4 regions of the Priestia flexa genome follow, and region 2 is predicted to be linked to each of the others. Evidence: riboswitches for the same ligand, from Rfam matches in the RefSeq annotation. Region 2 holds a riboswitch; each other region holds the start of a gene.
What was found. Region 2 has a riboswitch for cobalamin ahead of LZP85_RS17180 (ribonucleoside-diphosphate reductase subunit alpha). Riboswitches for the same ligand answer to the same signal wherever they lie in the genome.
Positions count from the first base shown of each region.

Region 1 (3,172 bases), 830 kb from region 2:
AATCATCATTTCAAGCACATCACGAACGGCCAGCGGCTCTTTCCCTTCTGCTACGCGTACGCGGCTAATGTAGTCAGCTGTCGCTAAAATACCTCCAAGATTATCAGAAGGATGTCCCCATTCTGCCGCTAGCCACGTATCGTTGTAATCCAGCCAGCGGATGATGCAACCAATGTTGAACGCAGCTCGAATTGGATCTAACTCAAATGACGTTCCCGGCACCCGACTGCCATTTGGTACAACTGTTCCTAGAACAATGGGGCCGAGGAGCTTTGTGCACTCTGGATAACTAAGCGCCAGCATCCCGCATCCAATCGTATCAAGCAGGACATAACGAGCGGTTTGGAACGCTTCTAAACTCTTAATCTCTTTATGAAGAACGTAATCTGCGATTTCCTCTAATAAAACATCCGTTTTGACTTGCTCATTCGTTTTCAACATGTGCATCTTTCCTTTCTCCTCAAATTTATTTATGATAGAAATGGGTATTCGCCAAAATATCCATTCGGTGAGTGGCCGTGAACAACCCCAAATTGTTAAAAGCGGCGCTCGCCTACATAATGTACGCGCGGTCTAAAAAGTCGATTATGTTCATGTTGCTCAATAACATGCGCACACAACCCTACCGTTCTAGCACTGAAAAAGATCGGTGTATAAAGTGAAATAGGAATACCAAGCATCCAATAGACAGGTGCTGCGTAGTAATCCAAGTTCGGATAAAGACCTTTTTCACGCTTCATAAGCTCTTCGCCCGCTTCGCACATGCGATAAAGACGATTATCTCCTTGCAGGTCGCATAGCTGTTTGAGCGACTCTTTCATCATTAAAGCCCGCGGATCAATTTTGTTCATATACACGCGATGGCCAAATCCCATGATACGCTCTTTTTTATAAAGCTTAGCGATCAGCAGCTCTTCAAATTTATCTACAGTACCAGCTTCTAAAAGCAGTTCCATTACCGCTTCGTTAGCTCCTCCATGCAGGTTTCCTTTTAAAGAAGCAACCGCTCCTGTCAATGCACCGTATAAATCAGACTGAGTAGAAGAAATGACTCTCGCTGTAAACGTGGAGTTTGGCATCTCATGCTCACTATATAAAACAAGTGAACGATCAAAGATTTGCTCTTCCAGAGATGATGGCTTCTTCCCCGTAATCATGTAAAAGAAATTTGCGCTATACGATAACTCTTTAAGCGGACGAATCGGCTCTTTCTTTTCGATTAAACGGTAGCTGTTCGCCACAATCGCAGGCACTTTGCCTAACAGCTTGTAAGCACGGCTTTTATTTGCCGATAGAGAACGATTATCAAGCCCTTTATCAAAGCCTGAAAGAAATGAAATTCCTGTTCGCAAGCCATCCATTGGATGCGTGCCATTAGGGAGTAAGCAGAAGACATCCAACAGTTCATCTGGAATCTCGTACTCCCCTTTTAACATTTCTTCAACTAGTTCCTTCTCGTTAATATTCGGCAGCCTTTCTTCTAGTAAAAGGTAGATCATATCGAGGTAGCTCTTTGATTTTGATAGCTCAATCAGGTCATACCCTTGAATAATAATTTTCCCCTGTTGGGTATCAAGAAATGAAATCTTTGTTTCAGCAGCCACAACGCCTTCAAGTCCCGGAAAAAACCTCGCTTCAGTCTCCATCTCTCTTTTCCTCCATTCCAAATATCTCTTCACCTACTGTTTTGTAAGCCTTTTCAATATTGTGTAAAAAAAGAGCCTTCTTTTCAGCATCCCCCCTCTTGTCTACCACAAAATCTCTTAACTCCTGATAATAGTCTGAAAGTGTACAAGGGTTCTCTGCCACTACGTTATTCATAATGCTCGCTTTGAAGTAATTCACAAAATACTCAACTGATCCGTCCACAGCTGCTCACCTCCATCACGCGTACCCGCTAAAAAAGCAATAAAAAAACAACTTCCCAAAGAAGTTGTTAAGCCGCGAGACAATACTCAAATAAACATGTTTTTAAATCATTTTTAAAACATGTTTGTCACTTCGCACTTAACACCCCCTATCCGCGTAGGTATTGATGCATGCTAAAACAGGCAGGTCTCCTGGCTTATGATCATCGCTCTTCGAACCTTCCCATCTTCATTTCCATGAAAACAGTGGCTTTTTCGAATCGCTCCCAAATACAGTTGCGGGACAGCGTCGGATTCCAACCGAACTTCCCTTTTAAGCAGATGAAAGACACCTTTCACCTACACCTGTTTCTACATCGATATTATTTTCACTTTAAACATATCAAATTTTATAAATTTTTACAATTTTTATTTTAAAATGCACTATATATGTATTTATTTGGAAATTAAACCTTATCTATATATTTTTATTTTATGCTATACTTATTAACTGGACTTTTTGAATTTATTTACATAATAAAAGTTCAGAATATACACAACTGGGGGCATCAATATGTATAAAGAAAAATGGTACCACTCTGCGTGGTTTATTGGCGTATTATTCGCTTGCTGGCTATTAATCATTCCACCGATTGTTGGAATCATTCTCATTATTCAGCGTCATAAATCATGGAAAGCATTCCAAACACGCTTTCAAGAAAGCAATCTTGATCAAATTTTAGATGCAAAAGCTACGTTACAACAGTTAAATAAGGATATTAACGAAGCTACATCGAAAAAAGAACGTTTGCTATCTGAATATGAAGACATTCAATCCGTTACCACTCTAGTGGATGACAAGAAAAAAATTGAAGAAAAAATTAAAGAATTTAATTTAAAATGCCAAGGCATTATTAATGAAACAATGACTGCTCAAGAAAAGTTAATTGTTGTTCAAGATGAGTTGTTAATGCAATCATTTGGCTTTTATGAACCAAAATATAATTTTGAGAACTCTGAAGCTTACAAAGCTAAGTTGGATGATATTCGAAAAGAACAGAAGCTGATGGTTACAGAAAAATCCGCTACGAATCATTCCTTAGATTGGACTATTGGTAATGATAAGAAAAAAGGAAAAGAATTTATTTTGGATACCATAAAATTAATCCTGCGAGCGTTTAATAACGAATGCGACAATATCATTTCTAAAGTGAAATTTAATAATATTGAAGTTAGTGAGAAAAGAATTCATAAAGTATATGAAGATTTAAATAAGCTAACTGATATGCAGCGTGTGTTCATTAAGAGAGAATACTTGGAACTAA
Region 1 covers NZ_CP090431.1:178,150-181,321, reverse strand. Annotated here, with positions in the region: gene LZP85_RS00890 (bifunctional 2-methylcitrate dehydratase/aconitate hydratase) at 1-441, opposite strand, end outside; gene mmgD (citrate synthase) at 537-1,646, opposite strand; gene LZP85_RS00880 (hypothetical protein) at 1,636-1,869, opposite strand; cobalamin riboswitch at 2,034-2,232, opposite strand; gene LZP85_RS00875 (SNIPE associated domain-containing protein) at 2,422-3,172, shown strand, end outside.
Region 1: it holds a riboswitch for cobalamin, as region 2 does, so the genes downstream of both, LZP85_RS00880 (hypothetical protein) here and LZP85_RS17180 (ribonucleoside-diphosphate reductase subunit alpha) in region 2, are expected to answer to the same signal.

Region 2 (3,172 bases):
TCCAAAACTGCCGCTGATGGTAGATGCAAACTCTGCTTACTCCTTAAATGATTTGAATTTGCTTCAAAAGCTAGATGAATTTGACCTTATGATGATTGAACAGCCATTAGATTCTAGTGATATTATTGATCACCGTCATTTACAACAGCAGCTACGCACGCCCGTTTGCTTAGATGAAAGCATTGTGTCTTATGATGATGCTAGAAAAGCAATTGAGTTAGGGAGCTGTCAAGTTATTAATGTAAAAGTTGGACGGGTAGGCGGCTTAACAGAAGCAAAACGAATTCATGACTTGTGCCAGAAAAGTAATGTTCGACTATGGGTAGGGGGAATGCTGGAATCGGGTATATCAAGAGCTCATAATATTGCATTAGCTTCATTAGAGAATTTCACGATACCTGGAGACATTTCAGCTTCTTCACGCTATTGGAACAAAGATGTCATTCTTCCAGAAGTAGAAGTGGATGATGGGTTAATTCATGTGCCAAAAGAACCAGGCATTGGCTATCGGGTGGATAGGATATTTTTAAATAAAGTTTCCACATATCAAAAAACATATGCATAATGTAAATCCACTTTAAAAGTGGATTTTTTATTGTGAGTTCGTTTTTTTAAAAAATTTTCTTTTTATTTATATAGAAGCTGTCTAGTCATGTGAAAAAAAGTTTGATTAAATTTCATAAATCAAATAGTACAACCAATCCGAGAAAACATGTTATGATGGAATAGTTTGATGAAAAATAAGACTGTTTGTAGTAGCTAGTTGCTAATACCTAACAAAACTTTAAAAAATTTCTTTTTTTACATATGTGTAGGAAACCTTACTTAACAAAGGCGTAGATCAGTATGTTAAGTAAGGGTGGGGTAAATGTGCGGGAATTTATTTTGAAAAAGATATTGTAGTTCTGTAAGTTGTCCCTTATAATGTGTTTATAACACAACATCTTGTTTTTGATTAAAACTTCATATACTATATTTTGTGTTTTCCAGTAGAAAAGGTGTCTGAAAAAAGACTTAAAAGGGAATTTGGTGTAAATCCAAAACTGTCCCCGCAACTGTGAATGCTGATGAAATAAGGAATAGCCACTGTGAGTAACGATCATGGGAAGGCCTTAGAGTAAAGCGAAGCATAAGTCAGGAGACCTGCCTTTTTTATGACGTTTTATCTTCTTCGGGAGGTGAGAGGATAGAGCGAGGATTGAGAAAAGACATTTTGTCTTCTTTTATCTTCGTTCTATTCGCTCACTGCGTCAGGTGAGCGATTTTTTTATGCTGGAGAAAAAGGAGGAACTTATTTTTATGATTAATACAACAGATTTAAATAAACTTGAAAAAGTAAATTATGATATGAAACTACTTGGTGAAAAATTTCCACAACTTGATTTTTCATGGTATGAGGAAAAGGTAGTAGAAACAGTTGCTGCGAAAGAGAATATGACGGACGAAAAAATAGCAAATGTTTTTATTTTAGCAGCACTTGAGCGAATTTCAATGGATGAGCCAGATTGGACATATGTAGCAGCTCATATCTATTTACAAGAGCTATACCGCAAAGCTGCCGCCAATAGAAAATACGTTCAAGCTGAAAGGTACGGCTCATTTTATCAGCTTATTACAGAGCTTACAGATATGGGGATTTATAGTACACAGCTTTTGGATACATACTCTGTGGAAGAGATTAATGAGCTAGGCTTAGCCATTGATTATACAAAAGATAGCCTATTTACGTATATTGGCCTGTTGACATTAGCTGATCGCTATTTAGCAACATCACATGATAAGCGTGTATACGAGCTACCGCAGGAACGCTTTTTAATTATTGCTATGACACTCATGGCAAATGAAAAGAAAGAAGAGCGTTTAGCGCTGGTAAAAGAGTCATATTGGGCACTTTCAAACCTTTACATGACAGTGGCAACGCCGACATTAGCGAACGCAGGAAAAAGCTATGGACAGCTATCAAGCTGCTTTATTGATACGGTTGATGATAGTTTACGAGGTATCTATGATAGCAATACGGACTTAGCTACGCTAAGTAAAAACGGTGGTGGAATTGGCGTATATCTAGGTCATATCCGTAGCCGAGGTAGCGATATAAAAGGGTTTAAGGGCGTATCATCAGGAACAATTCCTTGGATGAAACAGCTTAATAACACAGCAGTTAGTGTTGATCAACTGGGTCAACGTCAAGGAGCAATTGCTGTATATCTAGACGTATGGCATAAGGATATTTTTTCTTTCTTAGATGCACGTTTAAACAATGGAGACGAGCGTCAGCGTACGCATGACTTATTTACTGGCGTTTGCTTGCCGGATTTATTCATGGAAGCTGTTGAAAAACGTGAAGACTGGTACTTGTTTGATCCTCATGAAGTTCGTACGGTAATGGGTTACTCGCTAGAAGATTTCTATGATGAAGAGGAAGGCAGCGGCTCCTTTAGAAATCGTTATCGTGAATGTATTGAAAATGAATCCCTATCAAGAGAAAAAGTGCCTGCGATTGAAATTTTTAAACGAATTATGATTTCACAATTAGAAACAGGAACACCATATATGTTCTACCGTGATACAGTGAACCGTGCTAACCAAAACCGTCATGAGGGCATGATTTATTGCAGTAACTTATGTACAGAAATTACGCAAAATCAAAGCATGACAACAGTGGTTGAAGAAATCACAGAAGATGGAAAAATCGTCATTACAAAGCAACCAGGTGACTTTGTCGTTTGCAATCTATCGTCTATCAACTTAGCACGTGCAGTAACGGAAGATGTACTTGAACGCCTTGTGCCTATTCAAGTTCGTATGCTAGATAACGTAATTGAACTGAATAACCTTCCAGTTCTACAGGCAAAACTAACAAACCAACGCTATCGTGCTATCGGTTTAGGTACGTTTGGTTGGAACCATTTATTAGCTCTACAAAAGATCGCTTGGGAAACAGAAGAAGCTGTTCAGTATTGCGATGAGTTATATGAAAAAATTGCTTACCTAACGATTCAATCAAGCATGGAGCTTGCAGAAGAAAAAGGAGCATACCCTCTATTTGAAGGGTCCGATTGGGAAACAGGAGCTTATTTTGCAGCACGCGGTTACGAAAGTAATCAGTGGAATGAGCTACAGGCGCTTGTGAAAGAAAAGGGAATTCGAAACGGATATTTAATGGCCGTTG
Region 2 covers NZ_CP090431.1:3,343,896-3,347,067, reverse strand. Annotated here, with positions in the region: gene menC (o-succinylbenzoate synthase) at 1-565, shown strand, start outside; cobalamin riboswitch at 980-1,165, shown strand; gene LZP85_RS17180 (ribonucleoside-diphosphate reductase subunit alpha) at 1,348-3,172, shown strand, end outside.

Region 3 (3,172 bases), 1.9 Mb from region 2:
TTACCTTGGTTTAAACGCCTATCAATGAAAGAAATCCAGCGCCCAAACCACCTGACAGGATGCGGCCAATTTACGGGATCTCCGATAATAGCATCTAATACAAGCGCCATTGAGATAGCTAGCAAATGCGCTACAATTAATTGTTGAAAGTCCATACACATCACCTTTTTTGAATGGTTTCAAGTAAACTTAGCTTAACGAGCTTTCCTACCGCTTGTCCCAGAGCCGTCATGGACCCACCGTACTCATACATGCTACCGGTTTGGCTTGCGGCAATACAAATGCTATCAGTAGATGTTCCTGTCGCAAGCGTCTCTGTGTTCGAATCTTGCACTCCCAGCTCGTAAAGCATTCGCGTTTTCACTTCCGTTGCTGCGATAAACAGCTGTAAAAACGCAGCATCCGTTAATTTCCCGTCAATAAATATGAACATATTAATCGTTCCAGGCCCTGAAGAAAATGGAGTAATATCATCAGACGTCAAATCAACGGCATTACCAACTCCGGCAGTAATAATAGATGAGACTGTAAGACTATCTTTACAATATGTATAAACCGATTTGTTCCGTAAATAAACAGCCGTCATCAACCCTACTACTTTATCATAAACGAAGCCTTTTTCTTTTAAAAATGCTCTATATTCTTCAGCAGGTGAATCAGCACGGTAGTATTTGTGTACAAAACGATTATAAAAAACGTTAGTCTCAAGCATACCATCTCCTAGTACGCCTGAACTGTACGCTTTAAACGGTATACTTGTTTTCATCGTTAATAATTCATCATCCTGCTCAAGACGTAACGATAAAAAAGGACCAATTCCTTTTTGAATTGGAATATGGTCCTTTTCTCGATTAATTATACACCTCAGGATATACGGCTTTCGCGAACTCTTCTAACCCTTCTACAATTCGTGGTCCAGGTCGATTTGTTTTATTAGAATCAACGTTTACGATTTGATTTTCTTTTACAGCTGTAATATCGCTCCATGCTGGACGATTTTTGATTTCGTTGGCGTCACCATCATATGTTGTAACGATTGTATCTGGATTTAGCTCAACCACTTTCTCTTCCGAAAGTTTTACCCATCCCTCTTCATTTCCAGCTACGTTTTCTGCTCCGATTATTTTAATCATTTCATCCATAAACGTACCTTTACCAGTTGTATAAATCTCAGGCGCAGGTGAAACCTCTACCCATACTTTCTTACGATCTTCGTCTTTAATTTCTTTCGCTTTTTCTTCAATTTCTGAAACAGCAGCTTTCATTTCTTTTACTGTTTTATCTGCTTCATCTGTTTTGTTCGTTAGTTTTCCGATGTTCCCAATCGTTTCATACACGGTATTGAAATCAGTTGCATCATTTACAACAAATAATGGAATACCAGCACTTTCAATTTGCTTAAAAACTTCATCCGACATTCCCATGCTTGAACCATGAGCTAACACAAGGTCTGGATTTAATGCAATAACTTTTTCTGCGTTGATATTCATATCTCCTACCTGCTCTTTTTCTTTCACGCTTGCAGGATAATCATCGTTGCTTGTTACTCCGATTAATTCTTTTTCAAGACCTAACTCATAGACGATTTCCGTGTTACTTGGCATAAGAGAAACAATTTTCTTGGGTGCTTGTTCAACCGTTACTTCTTCTCCTCTTGCATCTTTAACCGTAACAGCTTGCTCTTCTGATTGCTTTGTTTGCTCTGTTTGTTTGCTTCCTTCATCAGTTGCCCCACATGCTGCAAGAACAACAAGGAACATCGCAACAATAACAGATGATAACCACTTTTTCATTTTGATAACCCCTCCTAATTATGTATCGGTTATGAAGTCGCTCAGCACACATAAAAAAACTTTACTTTCAATCGAAAGTAAAGCAGGTAACGTTAAATGATGCGAATGACTTTCGCATTGTTTATGTACGTCAAATACCCTGCTTCCCCTCTCCTCGAAGGTTTCACAGTTGACAATAAGGCAGGTCTCCTGACTTACGTATATGATGTACTAAGCCTTCCCATTTTTCAAACAGTGGCATCTTTAGACATCTAACGTTTACAGTGGCGGGACCGCGTTGGACTTGCACCAAACTTCCCTTTTCACTCAATGTTAAAATTGAGACCTTATTGCTTCACGATTATTCACCTGTCTTAGTATAACGCACTCCATTCAAAATGGAAATAGAAAATCGACATAACTTTCATACATTTTAGGTCAGAAGTTCTAGCAAAGTAATAGTAAGATATAAACATTTTTGCTATTGTATCATTATGATAGGCTGAAAATTTAGGGGTAAGTCTTTGGAGTCTGTGAAAAGACTCTTTTTTTATAGCCTAATTACTTTTAAACAGGAGGGTTTTCCACGCCTACACCAACCCATCCTTCTTTGGTGGGACCGTATACACCAAAAGGTTCAATTCCAGCTTGACGCATAAGTACCGTAACTTGTCCACGGTGATGAATAATATGTTTGATCAATCCCATTAAAATTTGAGCATTCGTCTCTTGTCGACCAAAGGCTGTTTGAACTTCTTTTAACGTTTCATCTGTCCACTGCTGGTTAATAGCTTTCGCTGCTTGTAAGCTAATTCTATTGAAAACTCCAGCAATCTCTTTAGCGGAAGAGGGTACATGTTCAGCATTTTCTAGCTAATCTATCTCCAACCCAAAATGAGCCAAATAGTCTGGAATATTTGTTGTAAAGTGCCACACAATTCTTCCTAGAGTACGACCTTCTGTATAAACTTTTTGAGTTAACGCCTGATCAGTTAGGCCTTCTAAAACTTTTTGAGTTAGCATGGCTTCGCGGTTCCACTCTTTAATAAAATCTTCTACTGTTATGTACATTCAAAACCCCTCCATATTACCATGTATTCCCACATTTAAATTATAAAACATACGTTCGTGTTCTACAAGCTTGTTTTTTATCTAATAAAGTGTTTAAAGACAAGAAAGACTCTTAAAAAATAAGAGCGGGACGTTTAGCAAAACTCTATACAAAAAAAGCTACTTGCTTATGTAAACAAGTAGCTAATCAACTTAGATTGAACTTAAAAACTCACGCACTGCTTCAGGTGTTTTTGCATTTGCACTATGAAGATGTGCAATTTTCTCACCATTTTTATAAACAAGAAGAGACGGAATTCCCATTACATTGTTTGCTGCAGAAAGTTCTT
Region 3 covers NZ_CP090431.1:1,277,331-1,280,502, reverse strand. Annotated here, with positions in the region: gene cbiB (adenosylcobinamide-phosphate synthase CbiB) at 1-155, opposite strand, end outside; gene LZP85_RS06505 (adenosylcobinamide amidohydrolase) at 161-766, opposite strand; gene LZP85_RS06500 (ABC transporter substrate-binding protein) at 852-1,793, opposite strand; cobalamin riboswitch at 1,956-2,137, opposite strand; partial or broken gene LZP85_RS06495 (DinB family protein) at 2,340-2,843, opposite strand; gene LZP85_RS06490 (thioredoxin family protein) at 3,036-3,172, opposite strand, start outside.
Region 3: it holds a riboswitch for cobalamin, as region 2 does, so the genes downstream of both, LZP85_RS06500 (ABC transporter substrate-binding protein) here and LZP85_RS17180 (ribonucleoside-diphosphate reductase subunit alpha) in region 2, are expected to answer to the same signal.

Region 4 (3,172 bases), 1.3 Mb from region 2:
AGCCAGCTTTTGAAAAGACTCTTCCTTTCGCGCCCTACTATTAAACGTTTTCTTAATCGGCACTAATCCTTTTTGCTGTCGAATGTCGTTTAAATATGCACGTCGAAAGCCATCATTATGAAAAACATCATGTATGTATGTACCAATGACGCGACCAAAAACTGCTCCTTCTTTTATACCATTTAGCTCAGCAAAATGTACAGTTGGCTTGGTAGACGTTGTTTCGCCCATATGAATTTCGTAACCTTCAATTTGATAGGACTCATCGTGTAAAATAGCCCTTCCCGTTACCCGTTCTGTTCGCTTCTTTGTTTTCATTACAGTTTCAATAGGTAAAAGACCTAGCCCTTTAACAGATTTTTGGGTTGATTCCACTTCATTTGGGTCACTTATCACTTCACCTAAAATTTGATACCCACCGCAGATTCCAGCAATATCCACCTTATTCTTCTTTGTCAAAATAGCTTCTGCTAAGCCTGTTTCATACAAGTACTTTGCGTCTTCTAACGTATTCTTGCTCCCAGGTAAAATGATTAAATCAGGCGTTCCAAGCTGAGAAGGTTTTGTCACAAGCCTTACGTGGCAATCATCTTCAAAACGAATAGGATCTAGATCTGTAAAGTTCGACATGCGAGGATAAGAAATAACGGCAACATCAAGTTCTTTAGCTGGATTTGGAAGAGTAGGGTACGTAGTTAAAGCAAGTGAATCTTCTGCATCAATCTCCACATCATCCAGATAAGGAACGACGCCTAGAACAGGAAGTCCCGTATACTCTTCAAACCAATCAAGCCCTGGTTGCAACAGCGACAAGTCACCTCGAAATTTATTAATAATCACACCTACCACTTTTGACTTATGCTCTTTTGGAAGCAGCTGAATTGTTCCTACTAAGCTAGCAAAAACGCCTCCCTTATCGATATCTCCTACTAAAATAACGGGAGACTGTGCAATATCAGCTACTCGCATATTCACAAGTTCACGGTCGTTTAAGTTAATTTCAGCAGGACTCCCTGCTCCTTCAATGACAATATACTCGTACTCAGAAGCAAGCTCTTCATACGCTTTGGTGATAATCTCACGTCCGGTTTCAAAGAAATCTTTCCTATACTCGTACGCATACATATTTTGCAAAGGAACACCATGAACGACGACCTGCGCCTCATACTCTCTTGTCGGTTTGATTAAAACCGGATTCATATTGGTCGTTGCTTCCACTCCAGCAGCTTCAGCTTGAATTCCTTGAGCACGTCCAATCTCTTTTCCATCCTTTGTAATATAAGAGTTAAGTGCCATATTTTGTGATTTAAACGGCGCTGTTTTGAAACCATCTTCTGCAAAAATTCGGCAAAAAGCAGTTGTAAGTAAACTTTTTCCAGCGTCCGAGTGCGTTCCTTGAATCATAAGAGGAATTGCTTTTTTCATCTGTATCACGCCTTTCATAGCAAAAAGCCTTGGCTAAAAACCAAGGCTTCATGACAACATCTTCATTCTTTTGATGTGCACGTCACCTATTTTCCCCGCCGAAAAATAAGAGTTAATGTTTAAAAGCAGGTCTCCTGGCTTGTGCTTCACTTTACTTCTGCACCTTCCTAGCTCATTGCTAGCGGTTTGTTGCAGGTTCATCCACACTTACAGTAGCGGGGGCTGCATCGGATTTCCACCGATTTCCCTATTATCCTTAAACGCATAAGGCACTTTTAAAACATAATCGTTTATAAATATTTTTTACGAAGCTGTTCTTGTAGGTTCTTTGTTTTTGATTGTGTCATTATACTTGCAGTTACAAAAACCAATAAAGACAGAACAACGGGAAGCACAACCGTATGCATGCCAAATGGGTTAGGAGCGTATGTGTGAATTAAAATATACACTAAAAGCCCCGTCACCATTCCCGAAATTGCTCCATATTTATTTCCTTTTGTCCAATATAATCCTAACACAATTGGCCAAATAAATACTGCTTCAAGTCCACCAAATGAAAATAAGTTAAACCAAATGAGTAAATCAGGTGGGTTAATAGCAAACAAAAATACTAAAATTCCAATAATCATTGTTGTTAAGAAGCTCCATCTTTTCACCTGCTGCTCTTTTGCTTTCGGATTAACGTAGTTTAAATACAAATCTTTTACAATAGCAGAGCTAATGATTAATAAAATAGAGTCTACCGTCGACATAATGGCTGCCATCGGCGCAGCAAGTACAACTCCTGCTAACCAAGGTGGTAATACTTCAAGGGTTAACGTCGGCATCACAGTGTCTCCCACTTCAATTCCTGGAATTACAGCACGAGCAAACACACCAATAAGATGCATCCCTAACATAATCACACCAACTACTACCGTACCGATAAGCATGGCTTGATGCATCGCTTTCGAGTTTTTATAAGACATCGCTCGAACGGCCACCTGTGGCAGTCCCACAACTCCTACTCCAACTAAAATCCAAAATGATGACACATAAAGCGGTGTTAATGAACGATCTGCTCCGTACGGGCTCACAAGATTTGGATTTTCATTCACTAAGTCTTTCATGATTGCTTCGACACCGCCGCCAGCATAAATAGTAGCAATTAGTAAAATAATCGTCCCTACAAGCATTACAATTCCCTGCAGGGCATCGGTTAGTACGACAGCACGAAACCCACCAATTGATACATAAACAAGTACGGTGACTGCAAAGATGACAAGCGCACTTTTGTATGAAATGCCTACAAAACCTTCAATTAATCTAGCTCCTCCAACCCACTGAGCAGCTAAAGAAGCAAATAGAAAAAGGACAATGCTTACAGCAGAAACAATCACAACAATATTGCTTTCATATCGCTTTTTCAAAAAATCAACAAGCGTAACGGCATTCATCTTTCGCGAAACAATGGCGAATTTTTTGCCAAGAGTTGTGAGAACAAAGTAACCTGTTACAACTTGAATCACGGACAATAGTACCCAAGCAAGTCCGGTTTGATATGCTGTACCAGGACCACCAATAAAGCTGCTCGCACTTCCGTACGTCGCGACCATCGTCATGGCAAGAACAAACCCTCCAAGCTCTCTGCTTCCTAGAAAATAATCATTAATAAATGAACTTGCCGTGCTTGTTTTTTTAGCGGTGATAAAGCCAATCGCAAAAATTAATAGAACAAACACAACAAGAGGAACAACAACAGCCCAGT
Region 4 covers NZ_CP090431.1:2,033,671-2,036,842, forward strand. Annotated here, with positions in the region: gene LZP85_RS10445 (cobyric acid synthase) at 1-1,425, opposite strand, end outside; cobalamin riboswitch at 1,533-1,717, opposite strand; gene panF (sodium/pantothenate symporter) at 1,716-3,172, opposite strand, start outside.
Region 4: it holds a riboswitch for cobalamin, as region 2 does, so the genes downstream of both, LZP85_RS10445 (cobyric acid synthase) here and LZP85_RS17180 (ribonucleoside-diphosphate reductase subunit alpha) in region 2, are expected to answer to the same signal.